3 regions of the Mesorhizobium sp. M1027 genome follow, and region 3 is predicted to be linked to each of the others. Evidence: predicted binding sites of a transcription regulator. Region 3 holds the regulator's gene; each other region holds the start of a gene.
What was found. Region 3 encodes LexA, which represses DNA repair genes until DNA is damaged. Its sites were predicted from a motif close to TGTTCNNNNTGTGTTCNG; they were not measured.

Region 1 (5,132 bases), 190 kb from region 3:
CGGTTTTTCGCCGCGCGTGGCGACGATGTGCTCGACTGCGGCGTCGCCGACGCCCTTGAGCGCGGCCAGCGAATAGAAGATGCGATTCTCGCCGACCTCGAAATCCCGGAACGACGTCATCACCGACGGCGCCACCACTTCGATGCCGAGGCGCAGCGCATCCTGGCGGAAATCGGCGAGCTTGTCCGTATTGCCCATGTCGAGCGTCATCGATGCCGCCAGGAATTCGACGGGGTAATGCGCCTTCAGATAGGCGGTCTGGTAAGAGACGACGGCATAGGCGGCGGCATGCGATTTGTTGAAACCGTAGTCGGCAAACTTTGCCAGCAGGTCGAAGATGAAGTCGGCTTGCGGCTTGCCGACGCCGCGCTCGACCGCGCCCGAAACAAAGCGCTCGCGCTGCTTGTCCATCTCGGCGCGGATCTTCTTGCCCATGGCGCGGCGCAGCAGATCGGCTTCGCCCAGCGAATAGCCGGAGAGCTCCTGCGCAATCTGCATCACTTGTTCCTGGTAGACGATGACGCCTTGCGTCTCCTTGACGAGATGGTCGATCTTCGGGTGGATCGACGCCATCTCCTCCTCGCCGTGCTTTCTGGCGTTGTAGGTCGGGATGTTCTCCATCGGTCCCGGCCGGTAGAGCGCAACCAGCGCGATGATGTCCTCGATACAGTCGGGCCGCATGCCGATCAGCGCCTTGCGCATGCCGGCACTTTCCACCTGGAACACGCCGACCACTTCGCCGCGCGACAGCATGGCGTAGGTTTCCGGGTCGTCGAGCGGAATGTGGGCGAGATCGATCTCGATGCCGCGGCGGCGGATCAGCTTGACCGCCCTGTCCAGCACGGTCAGCGTCTTCAGGCCAAGGAAGTCGAACTTCACCAGCCCGGCCTGCTCGACATACTTCATGTTGAACTGGGTGACCGGCATGTCCGAGCGCGGATCGCGGTACATCGGCACCAGTTCTGACAGCGGCCGGTCGCCGATGACGATGCCGGCGGCATGAGTCGAGGCGTGACGGTACAGACCTTCCAGCTTCTGCGCCGTGTCGAGCAGCGTCTGTACGATCGGCTCGCGCTCGGCCTCCTCGGCAAAGCGCGGCTCGTTGGCGATGGCGTCGGCGAGCTTGACCGGATTGGCCGGGTTCGACGGCACCATCTTGCTCAGCTTGTCGACCTGTCCGTAAGGCATCTGCAGCACGCGGCCGACGTCGCGCAGCACGGCGCGCGCCTGCAGGGTACCGAAGGTGATGATCTGGCCGACCTGGTCGCGGCCGTATTTCTGCTGGACGTAGCGGATGACCTCCTCGCGCCGGTCCTGGCAGAAGTCGATGTCGAAGTCGGGCATCGACACGCGATCGGGATTGAGGAAGCGCTCGAACAGCAGCGAAAAACGCAGCGGATCGATGTCGGTGATGGTCGTCGAATACGCGACCAGCGAGCCGGCGCCTGATCCGCGGCCCGGGCCGACCGGAATGCCTTGCGCCTTGGCCCATTTGATGAAGTCGGCAACGATCAGGAAATAGCCGGGATATTTCATCTTCTCGATGACCCCGAGCTCGAAATCCAGCCTCTCGCGATATTGCTCGACTGTATAGCCGGGCGTCGGCCCGTGCGCCGCCAGCCGCGCCGCCAGCCCTTCATGCGCCTGCCTGGCAAGCTCCTGCGCCTCCGCCTTGACCGCCGCATCGGCATCGGCGACATCGCGGCCGGCAAAGCGCGGCAGGATCGGGTTTCGTGTCTGCGGATAGTAGGAGCAGCGCAGTGCGATCTCGACGGTGTTGTCGATCGCTTCCGGCAGGTCGGCGAACAGCCTCGCCATGTCGGCCTGGCTTCTCAGGAAATTGTCGGGCGACAGGCGGCGGCGATTATCGGCCGCAACCACGGAACCTTCGGCGATGGCGATCAGGGCGTCATGCGCCTCATAGTCTTCACGAGAGAAGAAAAACGCTTCGTTGGTGGCAACCAGCGGCAGATCGTGGCGGTAGGCGAGATCGACCGACGACTGCTCGATCGCGCGGTCGTAGCCGGAGACCCGTTCCAGTTCGACATAGAGCCGGTCGCCGAACAGACCCTTGAGCGCCAGCAGCCGGGTCTCGGCGAGTTCACGGCGGTCCTCTTTCAAGGCATTGCCGATCGGACCGCGCGGCCCGCCGGTAAGGCAGATCAGACCGTCGGAATTTCTCTGCAGCATCTCGCTCGTCAGATGCACCGCCTCGCCGGGCGGTGTCTCAAGGTAGACGCGGCTGACCAGCCTGACCAGATTGCCGTAGCCGGCCTCGGTGGCGGCGATCAGGACCACCGGCCGCATCTCCGGCCCCTGCCGCCTGCGGTCGCGCTGGCTGTCGTTCGCCTCACCGGAAAAGGCGAGGTCGATCTGGCAGCCGATGATCGGCTGTATGCCGTCCTTCACTGCCTTTTGCGCGAATTCCAGCGCACCGAACAGGTTGTTGGTGTCGGTGACGGCGATTGCCGGGCATTCGTCCTGCACCGCATGGCCGACGATCTTGCCGAGCTGCAAGGCACCTTCGAGTAGCGAATAGGCCGAATGCACGCGCAGATGAATGAACCGACGCGCCTCCGCCTCTGCCCGCGATGCCTTTGCATAGGCCTCGCGCAGCAAGGGATCGCGTGGAAGTCTCTCATCCGCCATGGTTTTTTCGCGCCGCCTCACAGGGACTCAGTCGATCAAGATGTATTGTCCGGCAGCAGATAACATGAGTCCAGCAGAAGCGATTGGAGCTTTGGACGTTTAGAGCAACCGCCGAAGCTGCCGATCTCCCCCCTCGTGGGGGAGATGTCCGGCAGGACAGAGAGGGGCGCAGTCCCGCCAACCTCAGGCCGGAAACACAAAACCCGCCACAGCGGGCGGGTCGTTGGGGCCATTTAGCACCATATCCAAATTAGTAGCATAGCTGCCGGCACAAAGCAAGAACAAAATACGTTGTGAGGGCAAAAAAAGCGAATTCCGCACGCCCCTCGCCTTGTCCCTCCTCAAGCGAGCGTGCTCAACCAATTGCAGGATCGCGTTCCTTCGCTCCCCTTTGTCCCACCAACCTCAAGCAGATTACAGCCTCACGCGAATTCCATGATCACCGCATCGACGGCAAGGCTGTCGCCGGGCTTGGCGTTGAGCTTCGAGACGATGAGGTCGCGCTCGGCGCGCAGCACGTTCTCCATCTTCATCGCTTCGACCACGGCAAGCGTCTCGCCGGCCTTGACCTCCTGCCCCTCGGCAACGGCGATCGACACGACGAGGCCGGGCATCGGGCAAAGCAGCATCTTCGAGGTATCCGGCGCCACTTTTTCCGGCATCAGCCTTTCGAGCTCGGCAGTGCGCGGCAGCATGGCGCGGGCTGTCACCGAGATGCCTTTCCAGGCGATGCGGAACCCGTTCAGCACCGGCCTGACCTGCGCCGCGACCTTGCGGCCGCCGACCGTGCCGCGCCAGATGAGATCGCCCGGCCGCCAGTCGGATGCCACGGTCAGTGCCTTGCCACCGTCGATTGTGAGGTCGAGCTCCATCGGAATGGAAATCATCCCTTCGACGATGGCAACCGAAAGATAATCCCGGCCGATCTTCACCACCCAGTCGCGTTTCAAGGCGCCCGAATGCGGCGCCAGCCGCCCGCCCAGCCGGTCGAGCCGGTCGCGGCGCAGCAGTTCGACCGCGGTTGCGATCGCGGCCAGCACCGCGTTTTCTTCGCTGTTCGGCACAATGGGCGCGAAGCCGTCGGGATACTCCTCGGCGATGAACGCCGTCGATAGCCGCCCTTCCCGCCAGCGCGGATGCTGCATCAGCGCCGCCAGGAACGGTATGTTGTGCTCGATGCCGTCGACGACGAAACTGTCCAGCGCTTCCGACATCGCATCAATCGCCGCCAGCCGCGTCGGCGCCCAGGTGCACAACTTGGCGACCATCGGGTCGTAGAACATCGAGATTTCCGAGCCCTCGGTAACGCCGGTATCGTTGCGGATGACGATTTCGCCGAATTTTCCCTCTTTCGGCGGCCGGTATTTCGTCAGCCTGCCGATCGACGGCAGAAAGTTGCGATACGGATCTTCGGCATAGAGGCGGCTTTCCACCGCCCAGCCGTTCAGCTTGACGTCGCTCTGCTTGATGGCGAGCTTTTCGCCTGCCGCCACGCGGATCATCTGCTCGACCAGGTCGATGCCGGTGATGAGCTCCGTCACCGGATGCTCGACCTGCAGCCGCGTGTTCATTTCCAGAAAATAGAAGTTCTTGTCGCTGTCGACGATGAACTCGACCGTGCCGGCGCTCTGGTAGTCGACGGCCTTGGCCAGCGCCACCGACTGCTCGCCCATGGCTTTGCGGGTCTTGGCGTCGAGGAACGGCGACGGCGCCTCCTCCACGACCTTCTGGTTGCGGCGCTGAATCGAGCATTCGCGCTCGCCGAGATAGAGCGTGTTGCCATGCGCGTCGGCGAGCACCTGGATTTCGATATGGCGCGGATCGACGATGAACTTTTCGATGAAGACGCGGTCATCGCCGAACGAGCTTTTGGCCTCCGACCGCGCCCGGTCGAAGCCGTCGCGCACCTCTGCCTTGCTCCAGGCGATGCGCATGCCCTTGCCACCGCCGCCGGCCGAAGCCTTGATCATCACGGGATAGCTGATTTCGCCGGCTATTCTTTCGGCATGGGCGGCGTTCTCGACGACGCCGAGCCAGCCGGGCACCGTCGACACCTTGGCCGTATTGGCGAACTTCTTCGATTCGATCTTGTCGCCCATCGCCTTGATGGCCTTAGGCTTCGGGCCAATAAAGACGATGCCTTCCTGCTCCAACGCTTCGCAGAAGGATGCCCGCTCGGACAGGAAACCGTAGCCGGGATGCACGGCCTCTGCTCCTGTGGCCTTGCAGGCGGCGATGATCTTTTCCGGGACCAGATAACTTTGCGCGGCCGGCGAAGGCCCGATATGCACCGCCTCGTCGGCCATTTCGACATGCACGGCGTCGCGGTCGGCATCGGAATAGACCGCGACGGTGACGATGCCCATCTTGCGCGCCGTCTTGATCACGCGGCAGGCGATCTCGCCACGGTTGGCGACCAGGATCTTTGTGAACATGCAGGCCTCGTCCCTCGGCTGCCCTTTTTTACGGGCTTCCCGTTTTAT
Region 2 (5,132 bases), on a different contig from region 3:
GCACATTGAGGCGGATCGCCGTCAGCACGTCCTGCAGCGGGCGCCGTTCCGACGTATGGTAGAGAACGTCGTTGGTGGCCATCAGCGGGATGCCGGCCAGCTCGGCCATCGCCGCCGCCTGCTCGATACGGAAGCGGTCGTTACCGCGGTAATCCGGCGAAACCGCCAGCCTCAGGTTTTCGCCGAAGCGATCCCTGAGCCGGCTAATCAGTGCGAGGCCAGCTTCCGCGTCCGCCGACAGATCCGGCAGTATGGCCAGCGACAGGAGATCGCCCCATTCGAGAAGATCGCTCTGTTTGAGAAGCGTTGCGCCCTTTTCGTTCTCGTCGCGCAGATTGGCCTGTGTCAGCATGCGGCATAGATGCCCCCAGCCCTTGCGGTCCTGCGGGTAGGCGAGGATGTCCGGCGTGCCGTCGCAAAAAACCAGGCGGCAGCCGGGATGATAGGAAACACCCTCCACCTTGGCCTGCTGCCAGGCGCGTACCACGCCCGCCACCGTGTTTCGGTCGGCGAGACCGATCGCCGAAAACCCCAGGAATTTTGCCGCGACCACCAGCTCCTCCGGTTTCGAGGCACCGCGCAGGAACGAGAAGTTCGACTGGATGCCGAATTCGGCATAGGGGATGGCCGTCAGCGCATTCATGCGAAGATCCCATGCATGAACCAGCGCGGCGGGACTTGAGAGGCGCCGTAAAGGCCCTGGCGATAGAGCCAGTAACGGCGGCCGTCGGCATCCTCGATGCGGAAATAATCCCGGGTCGGGGCATCTTCTCGTCCCGCTGCCTCTCGCCACCATTCCGGCGCGATGCGCTCCGGCCCTTCGGCGCGCGCGACCCGGTAGAGCGCGCGCCGCCAGCGGAAGTTCAAAGGCGGGCCTTCCGGCATTTCGGTGGCTGGCACTTCGATCGGCTCGGGCGAACGGAAAAGCCGGATCGGTCGTTCAGGCTGGAAGACGGTCGAGGGAGCGTCCTTCGCCTTGTCCGGCGGCTTCGGCGGCGAGCTTCTCTGCGGCGCCTCCGTGAAGGGAAGGGTGGCGACGGCGCGCTCCGGCAAATGGCTCTCGACGGCGACCGGCTTCAAGACCGCGCCTTCGCCGAGCCGGGCGCGAATGCGGTCGGCAAAAAGCGCGATATCGGCACCGTCGTCGCTCGTCTCGCCGGCAAGGTCTGCCTGCTGCATGTCGTAGGCGGCGGCGGTCAGCACCGAAAGGCGCACGAGATCGAAGCCATAGCCGGCGTCGATATCCCGTTCGAGCGCGGCAAGCCTTTCGTGGAACAATTTCTGGATCAGCCGCGGCTCGCGCAGAGGCCGCGAGGTGCCGACGGCGATGCGGCTAACGCCGCCATCGACGCGGAAAAGCAGCAGCGCCAGCCGCCTTGCGCCCTCGCCGCGACGCTCGAGGTCGCTCTTCAAGGTGGTCGCCAGCATGCCGGTCAGCCGCTCGATGTCCTCGGTCAACATGATCGGCTCGGCAAGGTGACGCTCGACCGAAAGCGGTGCCACCGGCAGGCGCGGCGACACGGCTTCGTCGAGGCGGCCGAGCGCCTGGTCGAGGCGCAAGAGCAGCGATGCGCCGAAGCGGCGGGCCAGCGGCGCGCGCGGTGCTGCCATGACGGCGCCGGCCGTGCGCAGGCCGACGCTTTCGAGGCTGGCGCGGACCTCCGGGTCGATGCGCAGCGCCGCCAGCGGCAAGGGCGCGAGAAGCGCTTCCTCCTCGCCATCGGGCACGATGCGGTCGCCGGCAAACCGCGCCGCCGCCCAGGCAGCACCAGGCGTGGCGGCAAGCCCGGCGCGGACATCGAAGCCCTGATGGAAAAAACGCGCCAGGATATCGTCCAGCATCGAGCGTTCGCCGCCGAAAAGATGGGTGCAGCCGGTGACGTCGAGATAGAGACCGTCGGTCCCGTCGAGCGCCACCAGCGGGGTATAGCGGTCGCACCAGTCGGCGAGGCCTTCGAGCAGGCGCCGGTCGGCCTCCGGATCGGCCTCCACGATGTCGATCGAGGGATGCATGGCGCATGCGTCGGCTATGCCCATGCCGCGCTTCAGATTAAGCGCCTCAGCCCGTTCGTCGAGGGCGGCGATGCGCTGGGTGTTCCCTTGGCGATGGCTGATCACCAGCGGCAGGTGATCCGAGGGCCGGGAACGCCAGGACCGCCCCAGACGCTGCCGCAGGATCCTCTCGGCGGCGAGATGCGGAAACCACAGGGACAGGATTCTTTGGCCGTTCTGGGGCCGATTCCTGAGACCTTCCTTGCTCGCCCCGTCTTTCTTCGAATATGCGTTCATCGGGGTTCCACTCCAGTGTGAATTGTCCGGGCAAGGCCGTGCGGCTCTTGCCGATGGCGACGGTGAAGGCGGGCCGGCCGATCGAGCCGGCGAGCGGCCCGGCGATTGTCTGGCGCGCTGCCGCCGGTGCCGCCGACAGGATGAGGCGGACGGGCGCTGCCGTCGGCTCGGGCTCGCCGGCCTGGCGCAGCAGGAACAGCGGCCGGCCGGCACTCTGCGCCCGGGCGTGCAACCGCCGCGTCGCGGTGAGATCCAGCCGCTGCGGGCTGCCGCGGATTTCGAGGATGACAGCGGCCAACGCCGTCATCCGGGCAGCCTCCTCGGCGACCCACAGCGCATCGAGCAGCCTTGGCGCCTCGGAAAACAGCAATTGTTCCGGCTCGATGCCGAAAAAGGCGTGAAGCCCCCTGGCGTAGGGGAAGCCGGCCTCGCGGAAAACCTCGGATGTGCCGATCCACAGCACCGGCAGTCGCGGGCCCTGGCTGAGGATCAGGCTGACGAGCGCGAGCACAAAGCCGGCGACGGCCCCGGCATCGCGCGTCGCGGCGCCATGAAACTCGCTCAGCGCCGCCTTCGGCAGGCCACCGCTCAGCGCAGCATCGAGGCGCTCCGCGCCGGTGGACAAAAACGCATCCTGCGAAGCCACGGCGAGGCCGCGCCGGACAATAATTAGATTTCGAGGCAATGTCAGAGTCTGGGGGCTGACATCCGCATCAACGGCGGCTGCGCCGGCCGACGCCTCCAGACGCTCGGACAGCGTTCCCTCGATCTTCGCAATCTGGCGGCGCAGGGCAAAAACAGTCTCCCGCGCCACGGCGCTTGTCGCCATGACGGTCAGCTTCCACTCACATTGTTCCTGTTATGTTCCTATAGATTCCAGAGGCCGGCCAAAGAGTCAAGCGGAGTCATGGGGAATTTATTCCTGTAGTGGGGGCGTGGCACGGTCACCCCAGCCCGGCCATTTGCCGAGTCCGGCTCGAAAGCCTATATGCCGGGATCAAAGGAAAAAGCATGGCTCGCATCTACCAAACACGCATCTGGCACGACCAGCTTTCGCCAACGATGGAGGAAATCGAGCTCCTGGCGCTGGAGGCCTACGCCCATCTGCCGGAAGACTTTCGCAAGTTGACCGGCGAGATCGTCATTCAGATCGCCGAATTCCCGACCGACGAGATCATGGACGACCTTTCGCTGGAAACGCCCTTCGACCTGTTGGGGCTGTTCGAGGGGCGCGGCATCGCCGAGCGCTGGAATCCGCAGACCGGCGAAGGGCCGAACCGCATCACGCTCTATCGTCGCGCCATCCTCGACTACTGGGCCGAGAACGAGGAAACGCTGGGCGACATCGTCACCCATGTGCTGATCCACGAGATCGGCCACCATTTCGGCCTGTCGGACGACGATATGGAGAAGATCGAAGAGGCAGCGGAGTGAGCGACCCCGCTCCTCGTCATCCTGGGGCGGAGCAAGGAGCGAAGCGACGCGGCGCAGACCCCAGGATCCATGCCGTGATGGTGGTGCAGTGCTCCGGCGGTGCAGAACCGAACGCCCATCATCCCATTCTGGGTAACGGGGGTGGTAGATCACACTAATCCTGATCCGCCGTGCCCTTCGGCAGAGGTAACGGCATGGATCCTAGGGTACTCCGCGACGTCGCTTCGCGACTGCTACGCCCTAGATGACGAAGGACGAGCGCTTCGGCGAACCTCCCTACCAATCGCTGAGCTTGGTGTCGGGGCCGTATTCCTGGCCCTCGATGTCCTTCACCACGGCCTGGCCGCAGCGCATGGTCCTGGCTTCCTTGTCATAGGCATAGGTCGGCGAGCCGAACAGGTGCCAGCCCTTGTTCAGCGCCGCCGTCACCTTGTGGCAGAAACTGGCATCGTCCGGGCCGGACAGAAAGCGGTAGAGTTTCATTCTTCAATCCTGTTGTCAGTTACGATAATCATGCGCGAACAGCGGCGGCCTTCGCCAGCAGTTTTTCGGCCTGCGCCAGATGCAGCCGCTCGACCATTTTTCCGTTCAGCGCAATCACCGCCTTGCCGGCATTTGCGGCAAGCGCGAAGGCTTCCTTGATCGCGCGCGCCTCGGCCAATGCGTCAGGCGTCGGTGCAAAAGCGCGGTTCGCCGCCTCGATCTGGGTTGGATGGATCAGCGACTTGCCGTCAAAACCCATGGCGGCCGCTTCCGTGCACTCGCGCGCAAACCCGTCCATATCGCGAAAATCATTGAAGACGCCATCGAGCAGGTCGAGGCCGCCGGCACGCGCCGCGAGCACCATTTGCATCAGCCATGGCACGAGATAGCGCCGATCGGGCGTGGCGAGAATGCCGGTGTCTTTGACCAGATCGTTCGTTCCGGCAACGAAACAAACCAGGCGCGAGGCCGGGTCACGACCGAGCTCGGCAATCGGCCCGATATTGAGCAGCGCCTTGGGCGTCTCGATCATCGCCCATAATTTGACCTCGTCCGCGATAAAATTGTCGTCGAGCACGTCGCCGGCCTCGAGGATGTCGCGCGGCGTGTCGACCTTGGGCAGCAGGATGGCGTCGGGCGTGCATTTTGCCGCGGCCAGCAGGTCGTCGGCGCCCCATTCGCTCGACAGCGCATTGATGCGCAACACCATTTCGCGGCGCCGGTTGGAACGGCCGGCGAAAATCGCCGCCAGTTTTTCGCGCGCGGAAAGCTTGTCGGCCGGGGCGACGGCGTCCTCGAGATCGATGACGACGGCATCGCAGGTCAGCGACGGGATCTTGGCCAGCGCCTCGTCGTTCGAGGCCGGAACGTAAAGCACCGAGCGGCGCGGGCGGTAGCTTTCGGTGATCATGTTCGATCTATGCCGC
Region 3 (5,132 bases):
CGGCAAGATGCGACCAGAAATTCTTGTCGAATTCCATCCAGTAGCCGCCATGAACGAACACCACGAGTCCCTTGGGCTTGATGGCCGGCAGGAAAAGATCGAGCCGGTTGCGTGGGTTGTCGCCATAGGCCATGTCGAGCCGCGCCCTGCCCTCGGTCGAAAGCACGTCGCGGAAAACCCGCGCGGACTCGATCCAGGCCGCCGGCCAGCGATCGCTGCCGGCTATGTTGGCGCCGTTGGCATAGGCGTTGTCCCAATCGGCAATGTGACGTTCGAACACCCTGCGCCCTCCCTGGCAATATGGCCTTGCAACCTAGCCGTGAGCATCGCGCGGCACGTCGTCGCCAGCCTCACGATTCCAGCTCTCGCATCAATCTCAAGTGACAGCTGCTTTGATGGCGAAGCGCGCATCCTTCCACGCACCGGTGCGCAGGATATCCTCAAGCACTTTGACGGCCTGCCAGACATCGGCATAGCCGACATAGAGCGGGGTGAAGCCGAAGCGCATGGTCGATGGCGCGCGAAAATCGCCGATCACGCCACGTTCGATCAGCGCGCGCATGACCTGGTAGCCATGCTCATGCATGAATGAAATCTGGCTGCCGCGTTTTTCCCCATCGCGCGTGCTTTCGAGCGTGAGCCCGTAAGTGCCGCACTTTGCCTCGACAAGCTCGATGAACAGATCCGCCAGCGCGATGCTCTTCTTGCGCACCGCCGTCATGTCGACATCGTTCCAGATGTCGAGCGCGCCCTTCAGCGTGCGCATCGACAGGACCGGCTGGGTGCCGCACAGAAACCGGCGGATGCCGGTGCCGGCCGCATAGCCTGGCTCGAAGGCGAAGGGCCGTGCATGGCCCCACCAGCCGGTGAGCGGCTGCTGGATGTCGGAAAGATGCCGCTCAGCCACATAGATGAAGGCAGGCGCGCCCGGGCCGCCATTCAGATATTTGTAGGTGCAGCCAACGGCAAAATCGGCGTTTGCCTTGTCGAGCTCGACTGGCATCGCGCCGGCGGTGTGGCAGAGATCCCAGACGATCATCGCCCCGGCTTCCTGAGCCCTGCGCGTCAGCGTCGGCATGTCGCGCAGTTCGCCCGACTTGTAGTTGACGTGGTTGACCAGCACCACCGCGGTGCGTTCGTCGATCAGCTCTTCGATGGTCGGCGCGTCGACCCCCGAGAGGCGCAGCAGCGCATCTTTTCGCGTCGAAACCACACCCTCAGCCATGTAGAGGTCTGTCGGAAAACTATCGCCCTCGGCGACGATGACCTGCCGCTCCGGTCGCATGGCCATGGCGGCGTGCAGCAGCTTGTAGATGTTGACCGACGTCGTATCGCAGACCACCGTCTGGCCGACCGCGGCACCGATCAGGCGCCCTAGCTGGTCGCCAAGTTCAAGCGGCATGTTGAACCAGCCGGCCGTGTTCCATGCGCGGATGAGATCATGCGACCATTCTTCGGTCGCGGCCTTGTACAATTCATCGAAAGCGGCACGTGAAGCAGCTCCTAGCGAATTGCCGTCGAGATAGATCACTCCTTGCGGCAAGACAAAGCGGTCGCGCATCGCGCCCAGCGGATCCGCGGCATCCATCGCCTTTACGGCCACGAGATCGGGAATTCCCGTCATGATTTGCCTGCTCCCCCAAAAAATCCAACGCAACGCCGGACACGCATCAACTGTTCTTCTGTTCTTCTATTACCTGGTTGCGCGTGCAAGGCTCCACCGGCGAGAAGCAGCCTGACCAGGCGGTGGAAACCTGGAGTTAGCCCGAGGTTGGCGTTTTGAGTTCGTTTCGTTCACGGCGCATTGACCAAACCGCACAGTCGATAGGGGTTCACTTCCGTGCCCTTTGCCGACCGACGGCCGATGCCAGTACCGCCTTCTAGGAGGCCAGAACGGCGCAAACGAAAGCAGAATCAAGGCGATGAGGCTCGCGGCGGCGAAAATACGGTACGCCGGTAGGGGACGTCGTTTGTTTCCCGAGCCTTAACGCATTCATTAAACTTTAAACAGTTGCGGAACACAACTGGAACAGATAGTGTCTGTTCTGGGTTTGTTTTCTGATTCTGTTGGGGGTCGCTATGCTGACACGCAAACAACACGAACTGCTTATGTTCATCCACGAAAGGTTGAAGGAAAGCGGTATCCCACCGTCCTTCGACGAGATGAAGGAAGCGCTCGACCTGGCTTCCAAATCCGGAATCCACCGACTGATTACGGCGCTGGAGGAGCGCGGCTTCATTCGCCGTTTGCCCAACCGGGCCCGTGCGCTGGAGGTACTACGCCTGCCTGACTCGATCGCCCCCGGCCTCAATGCGGCACGCAAGTTCTCGCCGAGTGTCATCCAGGGCAGTCTTGGGCAAGGTGCCCCTCGGCAGGGCAAGCCCACATCGTCGCGCGTCCCTGCAGCCGGCAATGACGACGATGTCGTCGCCGCCGTTTCGATCCCGGTAATGGGCCGCATCGCCGCTGGTGTGCCGATCGATGCTATCCAGCACCAGACGCATTCGATTTCGGTGCCGCCGGATATGATCATGGGCGGCGAGCATTATGCGCTCGAGGTCAAAGGCGATTCGATGATCGAGGCTGGCATTTTCGACGGCGACACGGTGATCATCCGCAACGCCGATACGGCGAGCCCCGGTGAGATCGTGGTGGCCTTGGTCGACGAGGAGGAAGCGACGCTGAAGCGGTTCCGCCGCAAGGGCGCCTCGATCGCCCTGGAGGCCGCCAATCCGGCCTACGAGACGCGCATCTTCGGACCAGACAGGGTCAAGGTGCAGGGCAAGCTCGTTGGGCTGATCCGCCGCTACTGAGTTGCGCCCTTGGTGCCGGCTTTTGGATTGTCGGCTCTGCGGTATGGCGGCAGGCCGCGCGCCGCGCGTGAAAATTTCCGCTGCACGTGCCAGGGCCGGTATGATTTTTCGACGGCGAAGCGGATTTCGGCGCGTGTTGCCGCTTGTGGATCGAAATAGACGGCCGCACTTCCCGCGCGCGCCAGTTGCCGTTTGGTGACGACGAGGACCAGCCGGTCGTAGTAGCAGGGATTATGGGCGGTGGCGTCGTCGATGACGATCAAGCTGGCGAAGGCGCAGGCTGGCCGTGCGGTATCGCGGTCCTTGGCTTGCGCAATGATCGCGCCGGATGGATGCCTGGCGAGGCAGAGACCGTCCGTGCAAATGAACGGCATGCCCGGCGGTAGGTCGGCCGGATCGGCAATGTCGAATTGCGGATCGTTCTTTCCAGGTGTTTCCGGCGCGACGATAGCCTCTGATGTGAGCGCGCGTTTCCAGTTGTCGATCGTGAACTCATTCGGGCGTGCCCGGTTGACGGCGAGCTCACCGCTGCCGATCGGCAGCGCGACCAGCCGTGCGTCCTCCGAGATCAATACGTCGGGTACGCGCGTCTGCGTTGTCGTTAGCAAGCCGGCGAGCGCAAAAGGAAGTGCCGCGAGCCGCAACCAGGTCGTCGCCATGCTGGCAATGACGAGGGCGATCGTCACCAAAAGGACAGATCTCAGCGAAATCAGTCCGACCGCATCGATCGGCGAGCGCTCGGAGATCCACCCGGACAGGGCGATCATCGCCGTCAGCCCTTTGCCCATCACGTATAGGAAAGGCCCATCCGCGCCGAACGGCATCGCCAGCGCACTGAGGACGGCGAAGGGCATGACGACCAGTGAGACGATGGGCATGATGGCCAGATTGGCGAACAGGCTGAGCGGCGCCACGCGCTGGAAATGCCATATGGCGAAAAGCGCCGTGGCGCTCCCTGCAATGATCGAGGTCATCGCCAGGCCGCCCATGCCCAGCAGGACCTTTCGCGTGGCGAGGCGTAGCGGCGACCGCCGCGGCGGCGGCGTGGTGGCCCTGCCGGCGCGGTAGTCGGACCAGCCGGCATAGGCGCCGACAAGGGCCGCCGTCGCGGCGAAGGACATCTGGAAGCTCGGACCGACCACCTCGTGCGGCGACACCACGATGACCGCGATGGCCGAGATCGCCAGGTTGCGCATGGTGAGCGCGGCCCGGTCGAACAGCACGGCGATAAGCATCACCGCCAGCATGATGAAGCTGCGTTCGGCCGCTACCACAATGCCGGAAAAGACGAGGTAGGCCGCAATCGAAAAAAGCGCGGCGGCTGCGGCATATTTCTTGACCGGCCGTCGCGATGAGAAGTCGGGAAACAGCGCAAAGGCGCCGCGTAGCAGCGCCATGATGGTGCCGGCGACCAACGCCATATGCAGCCCCGAGATGGAGATGATGTGGTAGATGCCTGTACGCCGCATCGCTTCGTTGATCTCCTCGGGAATGCCGGCGCGCACGCCAACGATCAGCGCAGCAGCAATCTCGCCCTCGGCGCCGCCGATGCGGCTGCGGATATGGTCGGCGATGGATTCGCGCGCGTCTTCGATCGCGGAAGAAAGCCGCGCGGCAAGCGGCATGCTGCCCGAAGCCACGACTTTCGGATTGCCGAGAAAGAAGCCGCTGCCGCCGATACCGGCGAAATAGCTGTCGAAGGAGAAATCATAGCTGTCGGGCCGCACCGGGCCGGTCGGCGGCAGCAGCCGCACATAGCCGGTGATCTCGGAACCAGCGGCCAGCTCAGCCGGTATCTTCATCGCCGAAATGCGGACCCGTTCCGGCATGTAGCGCAGCGTCGGCCTGGCGGTTGAGATCACATCGATTGTCAGTCTGATGCGGCCGCTCGCCATGGGCTCGTACGATACGACACGACCCGTCAGCCGCGTCGAGATTTCGGAACCGAGCATATGCGTCCCGACACGCCAGGTCTCGAACTTGGCGGCAAGCACGCCAAGCGCGCAGAGCAGCGCCACCATGAAGCACAGGCGGGTCCTGGGCCATGACCGCGAGATGACGGCACAAAGGGCCGCGAGGAGCACGATTGCGATCGGCTGCGGAAAGGCCGGCTCCACCGACAGCGCGAAATATACGACCACCCCGCATGCGAGGAACACCGGCACCAGCAGGAAGGCGACGCCACGGTCGAGTTCCAGGCCGGCTGCCGAGGTTACGCTGTTGCGGATGCGGGATGGTGACGGGAGGCGGAAACGCCGGCGTAGGCGCACGATGGGCTCGGACGCAGGCACCGGAACCGTTGCTGGGTCGCTGGCCGG

Region 1: a site for LexA is predicted at 2,916-2,933, ahead of dnaE (DNA polymerase III subunit alpha). Genes of this name have one in related genera too.
Region 2: a site for LexA is predicted at 3,141-3,158, ahead of NKH50_RS05210 (ImuA family protein). Genes of this name have one in related genera too.

What each region holds. Positions count from the first base shown of each region.
Region 1 covers NZ_JAMYMW010000001.1:541,043-546,174, reverse strand. The annotation lists gene dnaE (DNA polymerase III subunit alpha) at 1-2,649, opposite strand, end outside; gene NKH50_RS02590 (acetyl-CoA carboxylase biotin carboxylase subunit) at 3,072-5,084, opposite strand.
Region 2 covers NZ_JAMYMW010000002.1:145,898-151,029, forward strand. The annotation lists gene NKH50_RS05200 (error-prone DNA polymerase) at 1-643, opposite strand, end outside; gene NKH50_RS05205 (DUF6504 family protein) at 640-2,118, opposite strand; gene NKH50_RS05210 (ImuA family protein) at 2,060-3,118, opposite strand; gene NKH50_RS05215 (metallopeptidase family protein) at 3,301-3,723, shown strand; gene NKH50_RS05220 (DUF1737 domain-containing protein) at 4,000-4,206, opposite strand; gene NKH50_RS05225 (HpcH/HpaI aldolase/citrate lyase family protein) at 4,235-5,113, opposite strand.
Region 3 covers NZ_JAMYMW010000001.1:726,899-732,030, reverse strand. The annotation lists gene NKH50_RS03490 (hormone-sensitive lipase) at 1-280, opposite strand, end outside; gene kynU (kynureninase) at 377-1,624, opposite strand; gene lexA (transcriptional repressor LexA) at 2,080-2,814, shown strand; gene NKH50_RS03475 (ComEC/Rec2 family competence protein) at 2,808-5,132, opposite strand, start outside.